Regions from separate parts of the Lysinibacillus sp. FSL L8-0126 genome, predicted to be linked through region 3. Evidence: riboswitches for the same ligand, from Rfam matches in the RefSeq annotation. Region 3 holds a riboswitch; each other region holds the start of a gene.

Region 1 (6,339 bases), 1.1 Mb from region 3:
ATATTTAAGCGCCGTTTCTTCTGCTTCTTTCTTTGATCGCTTCAATACTTTGATTTGGCCCACTGTGCAATTGTTTAACACATTGTGATTGTTAAATAAATTGAATTGCTGGAATACCATTCCTAGATGTGTACGATATTCTTGAATATTGTGCTTATCATCTAAAATGTCTTCCCCTTTATAAATAATTTGACCACCACTTGGCGTTTCTAATAAATTGATGCAACGAAGTAATGTCGATTTACCAGAACCAGAAGAGCCAATTAAACAAACGACTTCGCCTTTTTCTACTTGGAAATTTACATCTTTTAACACTTGGTTACGTCCAAATGATTTACTTAAATGTTCAATCTTAATCACTGCCATTTGTGCGTCCCCCTATACAGCTTCTTTTTGTTCTTTTTGATAGGCATCAGGTCCATCTAGACGTTTTTCAACATAGAGAAGGATGCGAGATGCGGTAAATGTCATGATAAAATAAAGAATACATGCAACAAAGAATGATTCAAAATAACGGAAGTTGTTACCTGAAATTGATTTTGTTTGGAAGAATAATTCCGTTACCCCAATGACATTTAATACGGCTGTATCCTTAATATTCATAATTAATTGGTTACCTGTCGCCGGCAAGACATTGCGTGCTACTTGTGGTAAAACAACATGCAGCATGATTTGGAAGTGATTCATACCAATTGCCGACGCTGCCTCGTATTGACCATTATCAATCGAGACAATACCACCTCGAACAATTTCTGCCATATAGGCCCCTGTGTTAAGGGAAACGACTAAAATACCTGCTGTAATAAAATGCATATCGATACCAAATGCGATATCTAGTCCGTAGTAGACTACCATAGCCTGTACAATCATTGGTGTACCACGGAAAAATTCAACATAGCATGTCAGGATAAAATTAATAAGCTTTAAGCTATAAAATTTTAAACCTTTTTTACGAACTGGAATCGTATGCATAATTCCAATGAAAAATCCGATGAATGCACCAATAATTGTACTAATAATCGAAATCAGTAACGTATAATACGCACCTCGTAAAAACATTTGCCAGTTGTTTTCAATAATTGAAAGTATCCATTCAAGACTCATGATGTTCCTCCTAACAATGTCATGTTGCTTGCTTATTTCCTTCGTGTCCTAGCTATTTCTACTATTCTATGATTTGTTACGCTAGGACATTATCATTATGTAGAGAGGTTCTCATTTTGATAATGATGAAATGATCATGCACGGACCAGCAACTAGCCCGTGCCTTGTCATTATTGTGCTGCTGGTTGTTGAGAAATCGCTTCTTCCATAATCGCTTGACGATCGTCTTCCGAAATACCTTTTAGGATTTCGTTGATTTTTTCACGGTTTGCATCGTCTTTACGTAAGCCTACAGCAATCGAAGTATTGGAAAGATCCGTATCAAAGCCTTCTTCAAATGCGACATATGTGAACTTATCGTTGGCAGCAGCAGCGGAAATACCTTCTGGACGTTCTGCTACATAGCCATCAATTTTGCCAGCCTCTAAAGCGACACGCATTGCGGGGAAGCTTTCCATTGCTGTTTGTTTTTCTACACCGTTAATTTGATCAATAACGTTGTAGTTCGATGTATTTAATTGTGAAGTAATTTTAGCACCAGAGAAATCTTGAATCGATTTTGCATTTTCATACTTGCTACCTTTCTTAATAACCATAACGAAATCAGAAGTATAGTAGTTTTCTGTAAAATCAATCGTTTTCTTACGCTCTTCAGTTGGTGACATACCCGCGATAATCGCATCAATTTTGTTAGATTGTAGCGCTGGTACTAATCCGTCCCATTCCATTTTGACAATGACTAGCTCTTTGCCTAAGCCTTCAGCAATTTTTTTTGCCATTTGGACATCGTAGCCGCCTGCATACTCTGCATTATCAGCAATTTTCACTGCACCATTAGCATCACCTTGCTGTGTCCAGTTAAATGGTGGATAGCCAGCCTCCATTCCGATTCGGAATTCACCGCCACTTGCTTCCTTGTCAGCACCAGCATCACCTGAACCGCCATCCTTTTTGTCGCTAGTGCCACATGCAGCTAGCACAATTGCTGTCATGATAGAGATCATTACTAACAACCATTTTCTTTTCATAAAAAACTCTCCTTTTCTGTAAAAAAATAAGACAACTGTAATAAAAAAGACCTAAGTATATTGAACTTAGGTCTTACCTTGTATGACAGTTGCCCAAATCCTCACTATAATTTCCATTTTCCGAGATAGCACAACCTAGTAAATCTGGAAATCCATTTACTAGGACAGTCCTGCACTTATTCACTGCAGACCCAGCATAAAAGTACGAGCTCCTTTTATACTTCGGCGATATTTCCTTCTTCATTGCGTCTTCGCTTGCTTGAACTCAACAATGAACTAATAAATACCGCGCCTCTACCTCACTGGTAAACGTTAGTGAGGTTTGTTTATTTAATTGATATTTAGATACTACTATAAAACTAGTACACTCGTCAAGACAGTTTTAACATTTTTCTGACTAATGACAATATTAGGATATTGTTCGTTCTCTATTCATTTTAAATCGTTAAGCTTCTATCGATATTTCTGAAAATTAAAACAAATTTTTATTATAGAGTATGTGCTCTATGTGAGAAAAGTTGTGTTTATGTCTTTTTTGCTCCTCTAAACGATATAACATTAGTACTCTTTCAAACATAGAATCGATCAAAATCTTTCGTCATGCATAAAAAAACCCTGCTGAACATTGTTCGCAGGGTTGAATGGCATTATGAATTTAATAGTAAATCTTCAGGATTTTCGATTAATTCTTTAACTGTTTTTAAGAATCCTACAGAATCTTTTCCATCGATGATACGGTGATCGTAAGAAAGTGCTACATACATCATTGGACGGATTTGAACTTCACCATTTACTGCAACTGGACGGTTAACAATTGAGTGCATACCTAAAATACCAGCTTGCGTACCATTCATGATTGGAGTTGACATTAATGAACCGAATACACCACCATTTGTGATTGTGAATGATCCACCAGCCATGTCATTTAAGCCTAATTTTTTATCACGAGCTTTTGTCGCTAAGTTAGCGATATCTTTTTCGATTTCTGCAAAGTTTTTGCTGTTTGCATCGCGTACAACTGGTACAACTAAACCTTCTTCAGTTGATACAGCAATACCGATATCAAAGAAGTTATTTAAATGAATTTCATCGCCAGAGATTTGAGCGTTTACGTATGGGTATTTTTTTAGTGCCGCAACAACAGCTTTTGTGAAGAATGACATGAAACCAAGTTTGATGTCGTTTGCTTTTACAAACTCTTCTTGTTTACGTTTACGAAGTGCCATGATATTTGTCATGTCAATTTCGTTAAATGTTGTTAACATTGCTGTTGATTGTTTCACTTCTAATAAACGTTTAGCAATTGTTTGGCGACGACGGCTCATTTTTTCAACTGTTACACGGTCAGAATTAGCTGCTGGTGTAAATACTACTGGGCCACCTGAAGTTGCTACTGATGTAGGTGCTGCTACTGGTGCTACAGCTGGAGCTGTACCATGAGCTGCTACATCTTGTACACGTACACGTCCTTGTGGATCTACTGGAGATACTGCTGCAAGGTTGATACCTTTTTCACGAGCAAGACGACGTGCTGCTGGAGAGGCGATTACTCGCTCACCAGAAGTTTCTTCTACAACTGGAGCCGCTGCTACTGGTGCAGATGCTGCTTGTGGCGCTGCTGGAGCCGGAGCTGCTTCAGCTGGAGCCGCTGCAGGTGCAGGTGCTGCGCCTTCGCCTGCTTCTACTACTGCGATAACTTGACCAACTAGTACAGTATCGCCTTCTTCAGCTAAAATTTGTGTTAATACACCTGCTTCTTCAGAAATGATTTCAGCGTTTACTTTATCTGTTTCAAGTTCAACGATGAATTCACCTTTTTCAACGCGATCGCCCACTTTTTTTACCCACTGTGCGATACTACCTTCTGTAATCGATTCTGCTAATTCAGGGACTTTAATTTCAGCCACTTTCATTTCCTCCTTTGATTAACGTGCATGACGCACATAAAAGGGCTACTGCTTGAGGGCAAGTAGCCCGGTTTTTTCAAAAATTTATATGTGATTATTTAACCTTCACTGGCTCAGCAACTGCCGCTTCAATTAATGCTGCTTGTGCTGCTTTATGAGAATCTGCATCCCCTTCAGAAGTTGAGCTCATTGCAGGACGACCTACATAGCGAAGTTTTTTACCTTCTGAAAGTTCATATAATGTTTCTAATGCATAATTCCATGAGCCTTGGTTTTTAGGTTCTTCTTGTACCCAAACAATTTCTTTCACATTTGGATACTTAGCAATAATACCAGCAACTTGCTCTTTTGGGAATGGGTAAAGTTGTTCTACACGAATAATGTGTAAATGATCGAAGCCTTCTCCGTCTTTTACGCGATCCGCTAAGTCGATCATCACTTTACCAGTTCCTAAAACGATACGCTCTACAGCTTCTGGTTTAGCGCCTAAACCTGGTTGTTCAATCACTTCTTGGAATGAACCATTTGCTAATTGTTCAGCATTCGCCGCAGCTAATGGGTGACGTAATAGTGATTTTGGTGATACGACTACAAGTGGACGTACCCCTTCTGTACCTAATAACGCTGCTTGACGGCGTAATAAATGATAGTAGTTACCTGCGTTTGAACAGTTCGCTACAAACCAGTTGTTTTCAGCTGACATTTGTAAATAGCGTTCCATACGGCTTGAAGAGTGCTCTGGACCTTGACCTTCATAACCATGTGGTAAAAGGATCACTAATCCAGATTTTTGGCCCCATTTAGAGCGTGCCCCTGAAATAAAGTTATCAAACATCACTTGTGCCATGTTCGCAAAGTCACCGAATTGTGCTTCCCACACTGTTAAAACATGACTATTTTCTAGGTTGTAACCATACTCAAAGCCTACTACTCCCGCTTCAGTCAGTGGAGAGTTGTGTACTGAGAAGGATGCACTCGCACCAGAAATATGATGAAGCGGTGTGAAGACATTCCCATTGTTTTTATCGTGAAGTACTAAGTGACGTTGAGAGAATGTACCACGTTGAGCATCTTGACCTGTAAAACGTACTGGTGTGCCGTCTTGGATAATTGTCGCATATGCTAACGTTTCTGCATGGCCCCAGTCAATTTTTGCTGATGCATAGGCATCACGACGTTTTTCTAAAATTTTGCCAAGCTTTTTCTGTGGCTCGAAGTTTTCTTCAAACACTAAAAGCTCTTCATTGATTTTTTCTAAACGTTCCGCACCAACTGCTGTATCAATTTGTGGGAACTCTACTTTTAATTCTGCTGGCATTTCTAAATGCTGATGATCATCTTTATCTGCCATTTCTCTTACATGGTCATAGGCTGCTTGCATTTCTGCATAGATTGCTGTATCTAAGGCAGCTACATCTTCAGCAGATAGAAGACCTTCAGCCACTAATTGTGCTCCGTATAAAGCACGCACTGTTTCATGTTTAGAAACCAATTTGTATGTTTCTGGGTTTGTCACAGTTGGGTCATCTGTTTCATTATGACCATGGCGACGGTAACCAACTAAGTCTACAATAATATCTTTGCCGAATTTTTGACGGTAGTTAGCAGCAAAACGACCCACTTGCGCTACTGCCTCTGGGCTATCTGCGTTGACATGGATTACTGGTACCTCGTAACCTTTTGCTGGGTCAGAAGAGTACACAGAAGAACGAGAATCATAATGCTCAGTTGTGAAACCGATCATATTGTTCGCGATAATGTGGATTGTACCACCTGTTGTAAAGCCTTCTGTTTTAGCAAAGTTTAAAACCTCAGTCACAATCCCTTGACCTGGGAATGCAGCATCACCGTGCACTAAAATACCTAAGCCTTTAGTACGGTCATGTACCGCTTGGCCTGGTTTAGACGTATCATCTTGTGTTGCACGAGTAGCTCCAAGTACAACTGGATTGCCAACTTCTAAGTGAGATGGGTTGTAAGCCAATTTAACATTCATACCCGATTCACGGTTGTAAGAAGCACCCATATGGTATTTCACATCACCTGTCCAACCTTTTGTAATTTCAAGGCGGCCATGCTCTGGCATAAATAACTCATTTGAAACATGTGCAAAGTCAGAGAACATCATGTCATAAGGTTTGTTTAAGATGTGTGTTAAAACATTTAAACGACCACGGTGTGCCATACCAATACGTACATTTTCTACATTTTTGGTTTCTGCTGTTTTAACGATTTCATCAAATAGAACGATTTGCGTATCTAAGCCCTCACCAGAGAAACGCTTTTGCCCTACAAAAGTT
Region 2 (6,339 bases), 1.6 Mb from region 3:
CCCGTGGTGTAGCGGTTAACATGCCTGCCTGTCACGCAGGAGATCGCCGGTTCGATCCCGGTCGGGACCGCCATTTTTTTTTGCCGGTGTAGCTCAGTTGGTAGAGCAACTGACTTGTAATCAGTAGGTCGTGGGTTCGACTCCTATCGCCGGCACCATTCCCTTGGAGGGGTAGCGAAGTGGCTAAACGCGGCGGACTGTAAATCCGCTCCTTAGGGTTCGGCGGTTCGAATCCGTCCCCCTCCACCATTTTAGGGGCATAGTTCAACGGTAGAATAGAGGTCTCCAAAACCTTTGGTGTGGGTTCGATTCCTACTGCCCCTGCCAGGTATTGAGGTACTCGTTCATATACAGCTGTTATAATTTATATAGTGGCGATTGTGGCGAAGTGGTTAACGCATCGGATTGTGGTTCCGACATTCGTGGGTTCGATTCCCATCAGTCGCCCCATTTTCAAATTGGGGTATAGCCAAGCGGTAAGGCAACGGATTTTGATTCCGTCATGCCTAGGTTCGAATCCTAGTACCCCAGCCATTTTTCTTTTTTACGAGCCATTAGCTCAGTTGGTAGAGCATCTGACTTTTAATCAGAGGGTCGAAGGTTCGAGTCCTTCATGGCTCATCGTTTTTTAATGAATATTGCGCCCGTAGCTCAATTGGATAGAGCGTCTGACTACGGATCAGAAGGTTATGGGTTCGACTCCTGTCGGGCGCGCCAATAAATTTATGTTTTCGGAATGTAGCTCAGCTTGGTAGAGCACTTGGTTTGGGACCAAGGGGTCGTAGGTTCGAATCCTGTCATTCCGACCATTTTTTATGATAAATGGGGCCTTAGCTCAGCTGGGAGAGCGCCTGCCTTGCACGCAGGAGGTCAGCGGTTCGATCCCGCTAGGCTCCACCAGTTCAATATTTTTGGAGGTATACCCAAGTCTGGCTGAAGGGATCGGTCTTGAAAACCGACAGGCGGGTAACACCGCGCGGGGGTTCGAATCCCTCTACCTCCTCCATTTTGGGTCAGTAGCTCAGTTGGTAGAGCATTAGATTGAAGCTCTAAGTGTCGGCGGTTCGATTCCGTCCTGACCCACCATTATTTGCGGGTGTAGTTTAATGGTAAAACCTCAGCCTTCCAAGCTGATGTCGTGAGTTCGATTCTCATCACCCGCTCCAAAATGGGCCTATAGCTCAGCTGGTTAGAGCGCACGCCTGATAAGCGTGAGGTCGATGGTTCGAGTCCATTTAGGCCCATCATTATTCCGAAGTAGCTCAGTTGGTAGTAGCACCTGACTGTTAATCAGGTTGTCGCAGGTTCGAGTCCTGCCTTCGGAGCCACGGCCCGTTGGTCAAGTGGTTAAGACACCGCCCTTTCACGGCGGTAACACGGGTTCGAATCCCGTACGGGTCATCAAGCATGTAGCACAAATATTGTGTTACATGCTTTTTCTTTTATCAATAAATGATACATTAGTAAAGAGTGAAAGCTACGAATCCGCTATCAATGGTTCAGTAGCTTTTTTACATGACTAATATTTTGTTTCTCCTTTCTATAAGATGTCGCCCACCTCTTTTCCTTCTTCATTCACAATATCTTCTAATCATGATTCGATTCATTATAAATTTGAACAAACTATTTCATATATGCAATATGTATGTTTTTTTATAGCTATTTTCGTGGTGCTTGTCGTTTTGTTCCTCTAATATGAGGATAAGTGGAGGAATCGAAATGAATATACAGGAGATCCAGCAATTTTTAAGTTTATATCAGACAGAACAAGATGAATCAGAGCGTTGGTTAGCGAATAGATTACAACAGATTAAGAATGCAGGTGAGTACGACCCAACAACAGAGGAGCTAGCTTTTGGTGCACGGGTGGCGTGGCGTAATAGTAACAAATGTATTGGTCGTCTGTTTTGGCAATCATTGCATGTAGTAGATGCACGTGCCGTTTTAGATGAACAGGATATTTTTCAAAAACTACTGGAGCATATCGATTATGCAACAAATAGTGGAAAAATCCGTCCAACAATAACAGTATTTGCTTCGAACAGGGTGCGTATATGGAATCATCAGCTAATTCGTTATGCAGGCTATGAAACGGAAGCTGGCGTTATTGGTGATGCACATTCTATTGTTTTTACTAAAGTATGTGAATCGTTAGGTTGGAAAAGTGAGAGGACACCATTCGATGTGTTACCTCTTGTTATACAAGTAGATGAGCGAGCTCCGCAGCTGTTTACAATTCCTGTAGAATATATTTTAGAGGTGCCAATTCGTCATCCAGAGTCAGTGGATGTAGAGAAATTAGGAATGAAATGGTATGCTGTACCCATAATTTCAAGTATGCGTTTTCAAATGGCAGGCATTGATTTCCAAGCCGCACCCTTTAATGGCTGGTATATGGGGACAGAAATCGGTGCACGTAATTTAGCAGATCATGACCGTTATAATATGCTACCAGCTATTGCGGAGGTTTTTAATCTTGATACAACCAAGCAAGCTTCACTTTGGCGTGATCGTGCATTAGTGGAGCTTAATATTGCTGTCCTTCATTCTTTTAAAGAACAAGGCGTGAGCATTGTCGATCATCATACAGCTGCTCAGCAGTTTAAATTGTTTGAAGAAGCAGAGGAATCAGCAGGACGAGACGTTACAGGCAACTGGACATGGCTAATCCCACCACTTTCGCCCGCAACGACTCATATTTTCCATAAACCTTATGTCAATATTTATCATACACCCAATTATTTTTATCAAAAACCATGCTATTAACTGATTGTGGAGAGGACGAAACGCTATGTTGAATGAGCAAATTCCGAGTATCCCGTGGTTACAATTGACGACACCTTATGGAAGAGGAACGGCTATCCCTCAGCTGATTGAACAGGAGCAATATACAGAGCTAGCTGAGTTAGTGGAGCATCAAGGTACACTATGGCAGGTCACACCATGGGCTTTGCTTGTCCTTCTAAAAAAGCTTGCTAGCAAAAATACGGGGGATGTCTCTGTACAAGAAGTAGAGCTTTATTTAGCTGTGGCACATGCAATTTCTGAAGATTATCTAGACCCATCCTATTCAGTTCAAACTATGCAGGAGCTGTTAGATGTCAAATATTTATGGATGGATCACGAAGAGAATGATGAGCTGGAATGGGAGGAGGAAACGCCAAAGGGTTATGAGCAGAAAGCTTTTGTAAGCTATTATTATTTTAGTTATATACTCTTACAAGAGGCTGTTCCTATTTTTGCAGCAGTTATAGCTCACAACAAAGAAACAGCAGACCGTCTTACTGAACTGCTAACCTTACTACAGCAATTGGACAAATAAAACGTCTATACTTATATAGAAGTAAAGCAGATGGGAAATATGAGCAGTTATCCCATCTGCTTTATTTTAATGGACATATTCGTCTTTAGAAGCTCTCATTGAGCAAAAGAAAAGAATGGTCGCCACAGCTACAAAGAGCCAACCAGCAATATTCCAGCCACCAAATAAATCATGTAAGTAGCCAAAAAGAATAGGGCCAATGGCGGCAAATAAATAACCTAATGATTGTGCAAAGCCTGATAAATCTGCTGCCTCAAATGCCGTGCGTGTACGAAGTGTAAAGAACATCATCGCTAAGGCAAATGAAGAACCTCCTGCTAAACCTAAAAGAATCATCCACAGTACCCCAAGACTTGTCCACTCCATGACAACTCCAGTAAAGCCTATTAAATAGAAGAATGTAAACATCACTACAAGAGGTCTTTGAGAAGCCATTTTACTTGCAATGATAGGCACAGCCAATGCCATTGGTACTTGTGAAAATTGCATGATAGAAAACATCCAACCAGCTTTGTCAGGAGCCAATCCCTGGGCGATGTAGATTTCGGGAATCCAAGCAGCAGTCGTATAAAATAATAAAGACTGTAATCCCATTGCACCTGTGACAGCCCAAGTAACAGGTGACTTCCATAAGGGTGTACTCGTCATTTTAGAGGTAGTGGCTGGCTCAGGTTTATTTGATTTCAATTGAGGTATCCAAATTAAAATCGTTACGACCACTAGTACAAGTGCAATGGACAGCGCTCCTTGCCAGCCAAATGATGAATTGGCTATAGGATAGCTAATACCTGCGCCAAGCCCAGCCGTTAAGTTCATCGACATAGTGAAAAATGCCATTAATAAACCAACATGGTATGGAAATTTTAATTTTAATAATCCTGGAATCAGCACATTTCCAAATGATATCGCTATGCCGATGAGTACAGTACCAAATACAAGTAACCCCGTTGTACCAAGGGAACGTAGAACAATCCCCAAGGCTAATAAAATAGTGGATAAAAATAGTGTTAGCTCAAGCCCTAGTTTGCGTGCTACAACGGGCGCAAATGGTGAGATGGTAGCAAAAGCGAGCAATGGAATCGTTGTTAGAAAGCCTGCAAGTACATTAGAAATACCAAGATCGTCACGGATAAATGATATAATAGGGCCAACAACAGTTAGTGGCATTCTTAATGTAGAGGCTATAAAGATAACTCCGAACACTAAAAGTAAGGTTGTTCCCCTCCAGCTAATTTTTTTACTCGGAAAACTAGCGGAATGATCATTTGTAGTCAAAATAAATCCCCCTGTTCGTAACCGCTCTAATTGAACTACTATAACACTTTAACAAACTAATAAAAATAGTAGAAGATTCACAAAATACAGAACATTTATTGTTATATTGAAATGTCAAAGGTCTTATGCTAATATAATAAGCATCATAAATTTAATAATTATATGCCTCATGTTTGTATTGAGGTAGAGGTCGCGATATTTATAAGTATGCTAATGGAAATGACAAGCATTGATGAGATTAGCTGAAAGGGAATATTGCCGAAGTGTGAGGGGACTTGAAAACCTCATGCTGGGGCTGTCTCCGAAAGGAACAGAACTGTCACGTTTGCACAACGTGTTGAGCTATCATTTAGGAAAAACTGAGGATTAACTTAGCCATCACAGTGTATATGTGATGGCATTTTTTTGCCTCGTAAATAGGAAGGAAGCTATATCGTGAGTGAAATAAAAGTAAATCAGCTCGGACATAAAGCGCCAAAGCTGAAAAAAGAATTGAAAAGCCGTCATATCACAATGATTTCTTTAGGCGGTACAATTGGTACGGGACTATTTTTAGCCAGTGGTGGTGCCATTGCACAAGCTGGACCTGGTGGTGCATTGCTTGCCTACGCCCTAATCGGTATTATGGTGTACTTTTTAATGACAAGCTTAGGGGAAATGGCTGCCTATATGCCATCATCCGGTTCATTTAGTACGTATGCAACAAAATTTGTAGATCCAGCACTAGGCTTTGCATTAGGCTGGAACTATTGGTATAACTGGGCAATCACTATTGCAGCAGAAATTGCGGCAGTATCCTTAATTATGAAATATTGGTTCCCTGATAGTTCATCAGCCCTTTGGACAGTATTATTTATTGCTGTTGTACTGTCATTTAATTTACTTTCTGTAAAGAGCTATGGAGAAAGTGAATATTGGTTTGCGATGATTAAAGTAGTGACAGTCATTGTTTTTATTATTATCAGTTTATTAATGATTTTTGGTATTTTAGGTGGACAGGCACCTGTAGGCTTTACTAATTTCTTTATTAGTGATGGACCATTTCACGGTGGCTTCCTAGCTACATTTGGAATTTTCCTAGCAGCCGGATTTTCATTCCAAGGAACAGAGTTACTTGGGATTACAGCAGGTGAAACAGACGATCCAGGAAAAAATATTCCAAAGGCTGTTAAATCCGTATTCTGGCGTATTCTTTTGTTTTATATTTTAGCAATTGGTGCAATCGGAATGTTGATTCCATTTACAGATGAACGCTTATTATCAGAAGATATCGCAGTATCACCGTTTACATTAGTGTTTGACCGCTTAGGTATTGCCTTTGCAGCTTCGTTAATGAATGCCATTATTTTAACGGCTATGCTGTCAGCTGGAAATTCAGGGCTTTATGCATCATCACGTATGCTATGGCAATTAGCAGTGGATGGACATGCGCCTAAGTTCTTCACAAAGCTAAGTCGTCGAGGAATACCAATTTATGCATTGATGGCAACATTAGCTGTAGGTTGCTTAGCTTTTTTAGCGTCTTTCTTTGGTGATGGCGTTGTTTATATTTGGCTGTTAAACGCCTCTGGTATGTCTGGTTTTATTGCATGGCTCGGCATTGCCTTTAGTCATTATCGCTTCCGTCGTGCATTTGAGGCACAGGGCCTAGATCCAAAGCTATTACCTTATAGAGCAAAATTGTACCCGTTTGGACCACTATTTGCCTTTACTGTTTGTATGATTGTGGTCATTGGGCAAAA
Region 3 (6,339 bases):
ACAGAGTGTGAGCGTTTTACAGGAACTAATGAGAATAAATCAACTTCAGTACCAACTTCAGCTGCTTTAATCGTTGCCATCAGACCGGCAAGACCACCGCCGACAACAATTATTTTGCTTTTCGCCATGATTATTTCTCACTCCTCTTAAAAAATTGCAATGATTGCTGTTACTCTATCGTAGCTTCTATTGAATTATACGAAAGCTAAAATAGCAGCCACACCAACTACACTTAGAATTACGAAAATAATGTTTGTTACGTAAGTAGCAATCTTTTGAGACTGAGGAGATTGTGTAATACCCCAGCTTACTAGGAATGCCCATAAACCGTTAGATAAGTGGAAAGTTGCTGATATAATACCAACAATGTAGAATCCAAGCATGAATGGATTAGCAACGATATTCGCCATCATGTCGTAATCAACGTGTGTGCCAAGTGCTTTTTGAATACGAGTTTGGAAAATATGCCATGCAATGAAAATCACTAGGAATACACCAGTGAAACGTTGTAAAGAGAACATCCAGTTACGATATGTGCTGAAACGTCCTGTGTTTGGTGTAGCAGTGAATGCAATGTAGACACCATAGAATGCGTGGAACATTAATGGAATATAGATGACAATCCATTCAACTAGGATAAGGAATGGAATCTTTTCCATTACTGCGGTAGCATCGTTGTAACTTTCTGCCCCGCCTGTTGCTGTAAAGTTAATGAACAGGTGCATCGTTAAAAACAGACCTACTGGAATGATACCAAGTAGAGAATGTAAGCGACGCCATAAAAACTCTCGATCTTTCGACAAGACTGTTACCCCCCTTAGTACTTAAAATAGCACAACAAAAGAAGTCATCATTTTGTAAATGATACTTCATTGACTGTGTATTTCATCATGGTACAATATTATGACATGTTTATTGTACTCTCAAGAGCTACGAGCGTCAAGGCAACTCGGAGTTTTTCATAGAGCTTATTAAAGAACTAATCTAGTACATGATGCGTTGTTTTTTCTCGAAAAATCTATCATTACTTTATTACTGTTGAATTTTAAGAAAATTCTAAGAAAGAAGGATAACAATGTTAAACACTCCATCTCCTACAATTTCATCATTTGGTTATGAGCTCATTCGCGATCATATTCTATCTTCTATCCTTGGTAAACATGAGAATGATGTCCTTTATTGGGCAGGTAAAGAGCTTGCTCGCAAGTTCCCATGCAAAAGTCAAGACGAACTTATCGCATTTTTCGCAGATGCCTGCTGGGGTACACTAGAGCTCATGAAGGAATCAAAGGATGGTCGCATTTTCCAATTGACAAATGACCCTGAAATATTGCAAATCAAACAACGAAGCTTTAGACTGGAAGCAGGATTTATAGCAGAGCAAATTCAATTAGCTAAAGGCTACCTTACAGAATGCTATGATGAAAAGCGAGAAAAGCAGCACTATGTCATGTTTACAGTCAAATGGGATGTCAAGGAACGTATTATGAATACCATCCCTACTGAATGATGAAAAGGATTGTCTCCCTATTCAATGGGATGACAATCCTTCTTTTTTCTTCCTTTAATTTCGGACTATTACAGAAAATACTGTTTCTTCTATTATTATATATAAAGTGCTTGCTCTAAATTGAATTCATCATGCAAGGCATTTGCTGCACGAATCATATCATCCTGTGGTACAACAACAGACACTTTTATTTCAGACGTACTAACCATTTTTATAGGAATATCTTCACGACGTAATCGATCAAACATGCGAGCAGCCACACCTGGATTAGAGGCCATACCTGAACCAATGATAGAAACCTTCGCCAATCCTATTTCAAAGTCAGCAAAACTAAAGCCAAGTGACAATTTACTATCTTCTAGAACACGCAATGTTTCCGCAAATTCTTCTTTTAAAATGGAAAAAGACACAGTTGGTTTTAAGCCATCAATGATTGCCTGTACAATAATATCTACATTAATGCGGTTTTCTGCAAGGATTGTAAACATATCTGCCAATGCACCATCGGCATACGCATCATACCCCACTGTCAAACGGATAATATCTGACTCAAAGGCTACACCACGGACGACTAAATTTTTCTCCATTTCCACTTCCTCCTTCAATAAAGTACCTACTGACTCTACTAAGCTAGAGCGTATAATAACGGGCATTTGAAATTTTTTTGCTAACTCCACTGCACGAGGATGAATAACATGTGATCCTAAATTAGATAACTCCAGCATTTCATCATAGGAGATTTCCTGCAGCTTTTGAGCTTTGCTGACATAGCGTGGATCTGCTGTATAAACACCGTCAACATTTGTGTACATATCAGTTCGCTCTGCTTCCAATGCTACCGCGAGTGCTATAGCTGTTGTTTCAGCTCCGCCTTTGCCAAGTGTAGTAATATTTTGTTCCTCATCAATACCCTGTTCTCCAGCAATCACTACAATTTGTCCCTGTACAAGATGTTCTTCAATACGACTGTCATCGATATAGTCGATACGTGCATGACGATACTTACAATCTGTATGTATACCTGCTTGCCATCCAGTTAAGGACACTGCCTCATAGCCCGCTTCCTGTAATGCGATGGCAAATAAAGCGCTGGATAATTGAGAGCCCGTAGACACGACTGCAGCTAATTCTCGTTTGGGCACTTCGTCCGTTAGTTGATGTACCATCGTTTGCACATCTTTCGTTGTGTGTCCCATTGCTGCAACGACCACGACTACATCGAAGCCTCTGTCCTTTTCAGCAATCGCCTTCCTTGCTGCCTCTTGGATTTGTTCAGTAGAAGCTAGTGCAGCCCCTCCAAACTTCATCACTATTTTAGCCATTTCTTGCGTTCTCCTTTCCAGTCATATATTTCACCTGCTTCTAGAAAACTAAAAGGCAGCCTCCACATAACGTGAAAGCTGCCTATAACATGTACAATGATCGTAACTTGTGCATGTGTGATAGCTCTCCGAAACTTTTAGAATCGACAATCTTACATTTCTTAAATGTAAAACCAGTACAACAAAGGAAACAACAATGCTATACTTCGGCAAGCTCCCCTTTCACACACGATCTCTGGACTTGTTCATCCTCCATTGTGTTACTCTTGAATCTTGCACCTCTATCATCACCATAAAGTGAATGTATTCAATTGGTTTAACGCTGGCGTCAACATGCTAGCCACACCAGTTCGCTATTCATCACATTGATGAACAATGTTATTTACAACCTTAGCACATGTCTATTCCTTTGACAATGACTCTTGCTGAAAATAGCTATAAATTTGGCTCGCTAAATTAGCAGGTATTCCTGCCTCCTGCAAAGCTAGCTCGCTCGCCTCTCGAATTTTCTTAACTGAACCAAAATGTTTGAGCAACTGCTGCTTGCGTTTTGGCCCCACACCTTCAATATGGTCTAACACCGATTGAATGGCATGCTTCTCATGCTGTTGGCGCAAGAAGGTAATAGCAAAGCGGTGAACTTCATCCTGAATTCGTTGTAATAAATAAAAGCCATCACTAGTACGCTTTAAGGCAATTACTTCTGGTGGATCACCAAACAATAGCTGCGACGTATTATGCTTATCATCTTTTGCTAAACCTGCAATCGGTATAACAAGTCCAAGCTCATCTTCTAGTACTTCACGGGCGACTTCCATTTGCCCCTTGCCACCATCAATTAAGACCAAATCTGGCAATGGCAAGCCTTCCTTTAAGACACGCGAATATCGCCGACGTATAACCTCTTGCATCGCACCGTAATCATCATGCTTTGCAGCCGTACGCGTTTTGTATTTACGATATTCCTTTTTCGCAGGCTTTCCATCAATGAAGACAACCATAGCCGATACAGCATCCGTGCCATGCATATGACTATTGTCAAATGCCTCAATTCGTAATGGCGTTGAAATACCTATTGCTTCACCAAGTGCCTCACAAGCACCAATTGTCCGTTCTTCCTGCCGTTCAATTAGCTGGAATTTAGCTGCCACAGCAATCTCAGCATTTTTAGTTGCTAATTCAACCAATTCCCTCTTTTGACCTCTTTTTGGTGTAAGAACTTTAAGCTCTAATAACTCCGTTAAGATGGCTGCATCAATTGCTTGTGGAATAAAAATTTCTTTCGGCTTAATATGCTCTGGTTTTTCATAAAAGCGGCCAACAAATGTTAAAAACTCTTCCTCAGCATCTTGATAAATTGGGAAAACCGAGACATCACGCTCAATCAGCTTTCCTTGGCGAACAAAGAAAACTTGCACACACATCCAGCCTTTTTCGACGGCATAGCCAAATACATCGCGGTTCGTTGTATCACTTGATACTATTTTTTGTTTCTGCATGACCGTATCAATATGTGCAATCTGATCGCGAAACTCCTTCGCTCGCTCAAATTCTAAGTTTTCAGCAGCTGCAAGCATTTTAACTTCAAGCTCTTTTTTGACTGCCTCGACACCACCATTTAGAAACTTCGTCATATCCTCAATCATCTCTTGATAAACCTGACCATTAATTTCTTTTACACAAGGTGCTAAACATTGCCCCATATGATAATACAAGCAAACTTTGGAAGGCAATTGGACACATTTGCGCAATGGATACAATCGATCCAACAGCTTTTTCGTTTCACTTGCCGCATAAGCATTGGGGTAAGGACCAAAATATTTAGCCTTATCCTTTTTTACCTTACGTGTCGTAATAAGACGTGGATGTTTTTCATTCGTAATTTTTAAATATGGATATGTCTTATCATCTGTTAGCATGACATTGTATTTTGGATCATGTAATTTAATGAGATTCAGCTCTAAAATAAGTGCTTCAATATTAGATGATGTCACGATATACTCAAAATCTTCTATTTCACCGACAAGCCTTTGTGTTTTGCCTTCATGTGTTCCCGTAAAATAAGAACGTACACGGTTTTTCAGTATTTTCGCTTTGCCCACATAAATGATTGTCCCTTGACGATCCTTCATCAAATAGCAGCCAGGCTGATCCGGTAAAATATCTAGTTTACGCTTGATTAAATCGTTCATTACCTACCTGCCCCCCCTACGTAAAAATCCCTCTCAATTGAATATGATAGATATTACCTTTATTATATAACGAAAAAAAGCCGAACACATCTATTGATGGTCCGGCTTTTGTGAACTTCATTAATTACGCATGTTTTGCGATAAATGCTTCTAAAGCTTCTTTCGGTTGGAAGCCTACAGTTTTGTCAACTAATTCTCCATCTTTAAATAATAGTAAAGACGGAATTGACATAATTTGATACTGAGCTGCAGTACCTTGGTTATTGTCTACATCAACTTTTACAATTTTAGCTGCACTTCCTGCAGCGTCCATTTCTTCAAGAACTGGCCCAATCATTTTACAAGGTCCGCACCAAGCAGCCCAAAAGTCTACAAGTACTAACCCTTCTTTAATATCGTCCTGGAACGTAGCATCTGTTGCATGTACAATTGCCATTTGAAATCCTCCTTAAACTTACTATGATTGTAGTATAGCATGGATAAATTCACTTGAGCGAACAATCTGCCTGCAATGTATTTTTTATGAAAAACTGTGTCGAAAAAAACTATAAAGACCATTAATTGGCTTGATAACGACCTTTCCATACATAGGTGAATGTTATAAAAAGATAAATGCCTAACGTAATGCTTGTCACGATAATAGATGTTGTAAAAATAATCCCAATTAAAATCGCACTTAAGGCAATAATGGCAATCCATGTTGTATACGGGAACCATTTTACTTCATAGGCACTTGTATGTTCTGCTTGTTTTTTACGGGATTTCAAATGGGCAATCGCAATAATTAACCAAATAAATAACACGGTATAGCCAAGTGATCCCATTAGAAAATCAAAAGTCTTGCTGCCAACATATAAAGATAGAATAACTCCTAAATACATCGCTAATGTACACATTAAAATAGCATATACTGGCACTTTTCTTTTAGATAAGTGGGCAAATATTTTAGGAACCCGTCCGTCTACAGCTTGTGTATATAGTACACGGGATGAGCCATAAAGCCCTGAATTCATGGAAGAAATAATGGCAAGTATAACAACAGCATTCATAATGTGATCTGCGCCTGGAATGCCAATCATTTTGAACACCATTACAAAGGGACTTTCAGGAACTCCGTTTACTTCATTCCATGGAATCAAGCTTACGATAATAAAGAAAGGCAGTAAATAGAATGTAACAATACGTACTAATGTACTACGAACCGCTTTTGGCACTACTTTTTCAGGATTTTTCGTTTCTGCTAATGTAATCCCAATGATTTCTGTACCACCATAAGAATAAATAACAACTAACATAGCAGCAATTAATCCCATAG

What was found. Region 3 has a riboswitch for lysine ahead of MHI34_RS13955 (aspartate kinase). Riboswitches for the same ligand answer to the same signal wherever they lie in the genome.
Region 1: linked by a shared signal. The riboswitch ahead of MHI34_RS19075 (transporter substrate-binding domain-containing protein) and the one ahead of MHI34_RS13955 (aspartate kinase) in region 3 are both predicted to bind lysine.
Region 2: linked by a shared signal. The riboswitch ahead of MHI34_RS05980 (amino acid permease) and the one ahead of MHI34_RS13955 (aspartate kinase) in region 3 are both predicted to bind lysine.

Annotation. Positions count from the first base shown of each region.
Region 1 is NZ_CP152028.1:3,947,977-3,954,315, forward strand. It holds gene MHI34_RS19065 (amino acid ABC transporter ATP-binding protein) at 1-366, opposite strand, end outside; gene MHI34_RS19070 (amino acid ABC transporter permease) at 379-1,104, opposite strand; gene MHI34_RS19075 (transporter substrate-binding domain-containing protein) at 1,275-2,132, opposite strand; lysine riboswitch at 2,251-2,437, opposite strand; gene odhB (2-oxoglutarate dehydrogenase complex dihydrolipoyllysine-residue succinyltransferase) at 2,780-4,039, opposite strand; gene MHI34_RS19085 (2-oxoglutarate dehydrogenase E1 component) at 4,134-6,339, opposite strand, start outside.
Region 2 is NZ_CP152028.1:1,243,181-1,249,519, reverse strand. It holds tRNA gene MHI34_RS06075 (tRNA-Asp) at 1-73, shown strand, start outside; tRNA gene MHI34_RS06070 (tRNA-Thr) at 83-158, shown strand; tRNA gene MHI34_RS06065 (tRNA-Tyr) at 166-249, shown strand; tRNA gene MHI34_RS06060 (tRNA-Trp) at 254-327, shown strand; tRNA gene MHI34_RS06055 (tRNA-His) at 375-450, shown strand; tRNA gene MHI34_RS06050 (tRNA-Gln) at 460-534, shown strand; tRNA gene MHI34_RS06045 (tRNA-Lys) at 549-621, shown strand; tRNA gene MHI34_RS06040 (tRNA-Arg) at 641-717, shown strand; tRNA gene MHI34_RS06035 (tRNA-Pro) at 733-809, shown strand; tRNA gene MHI34_RS06030 (tRNA-Ala) at 825-900, shown strand; tRNA gene MHI34_RS06025 (tRNA-Ser) at 914-1,006, shown strand; tRNA gene MHI34_RS06020 (tRNA-Phe) at 1,011-1,086, shown strand; tRNA gene MHI34_RS06015 (tRNA-Gly) at 1,093-1,166, shown strand; tRNA gene MHI34_RS06010 (tRNA-Ile) at 1,171-1,244, shown strand; tRNA gene MHI34_RS06005 (tRNA-Asn) at 1,252-1,328, shown strand; tRNA gene MHI34_RS06000 (tRNA-Glu) at 1,330-1,401, shown strand; gene MHI34_RS05995 (nitric oxide synthase oxygenase) at 1,720-2,766, shown strand; gene MHI34_RS05990 (hypothetical protein) at 2,792-3,322, shown strand; gene MHI34_RS05985 (MFS transporter) at 3,389-4,597, opposite strand; lysine riboswitch at 4,774-4,950, shown strand; gene MHI34_RS05980 (amino acid permease) at 5,033-6,339, shown strand, end outside.
Region 3 is NZ_CP152028.1:2,850,991-2,857,329, reverse strand. It holds gene sdhA (succinate dehydrogenase flavoprotein subunit) at 1-128, opposite strand, end outside; gene MHI34_RS13965 (succinate dehydrogenase cytochrome b558 subunit) at 195-803, opposite strand; gene MHI34_RS13960 (YslB family protein) at 1,076-1,510, shown strand; gene MHI34_RS13955 (aspartate kinase) at 1,606-2,832, opposite strand; lysine riboswitch at 2,946-3,124, opposite strand; gene uvrC (excinuclease ABC subunit UvrC) at 3,234-5,024, opposite strand; gene trxA (thioredoxin) at 5,149-5,460, opposite strand; gene MHI34_RS13940 (amino acid permease) at 5,582-6,339, opposite strand, start outside.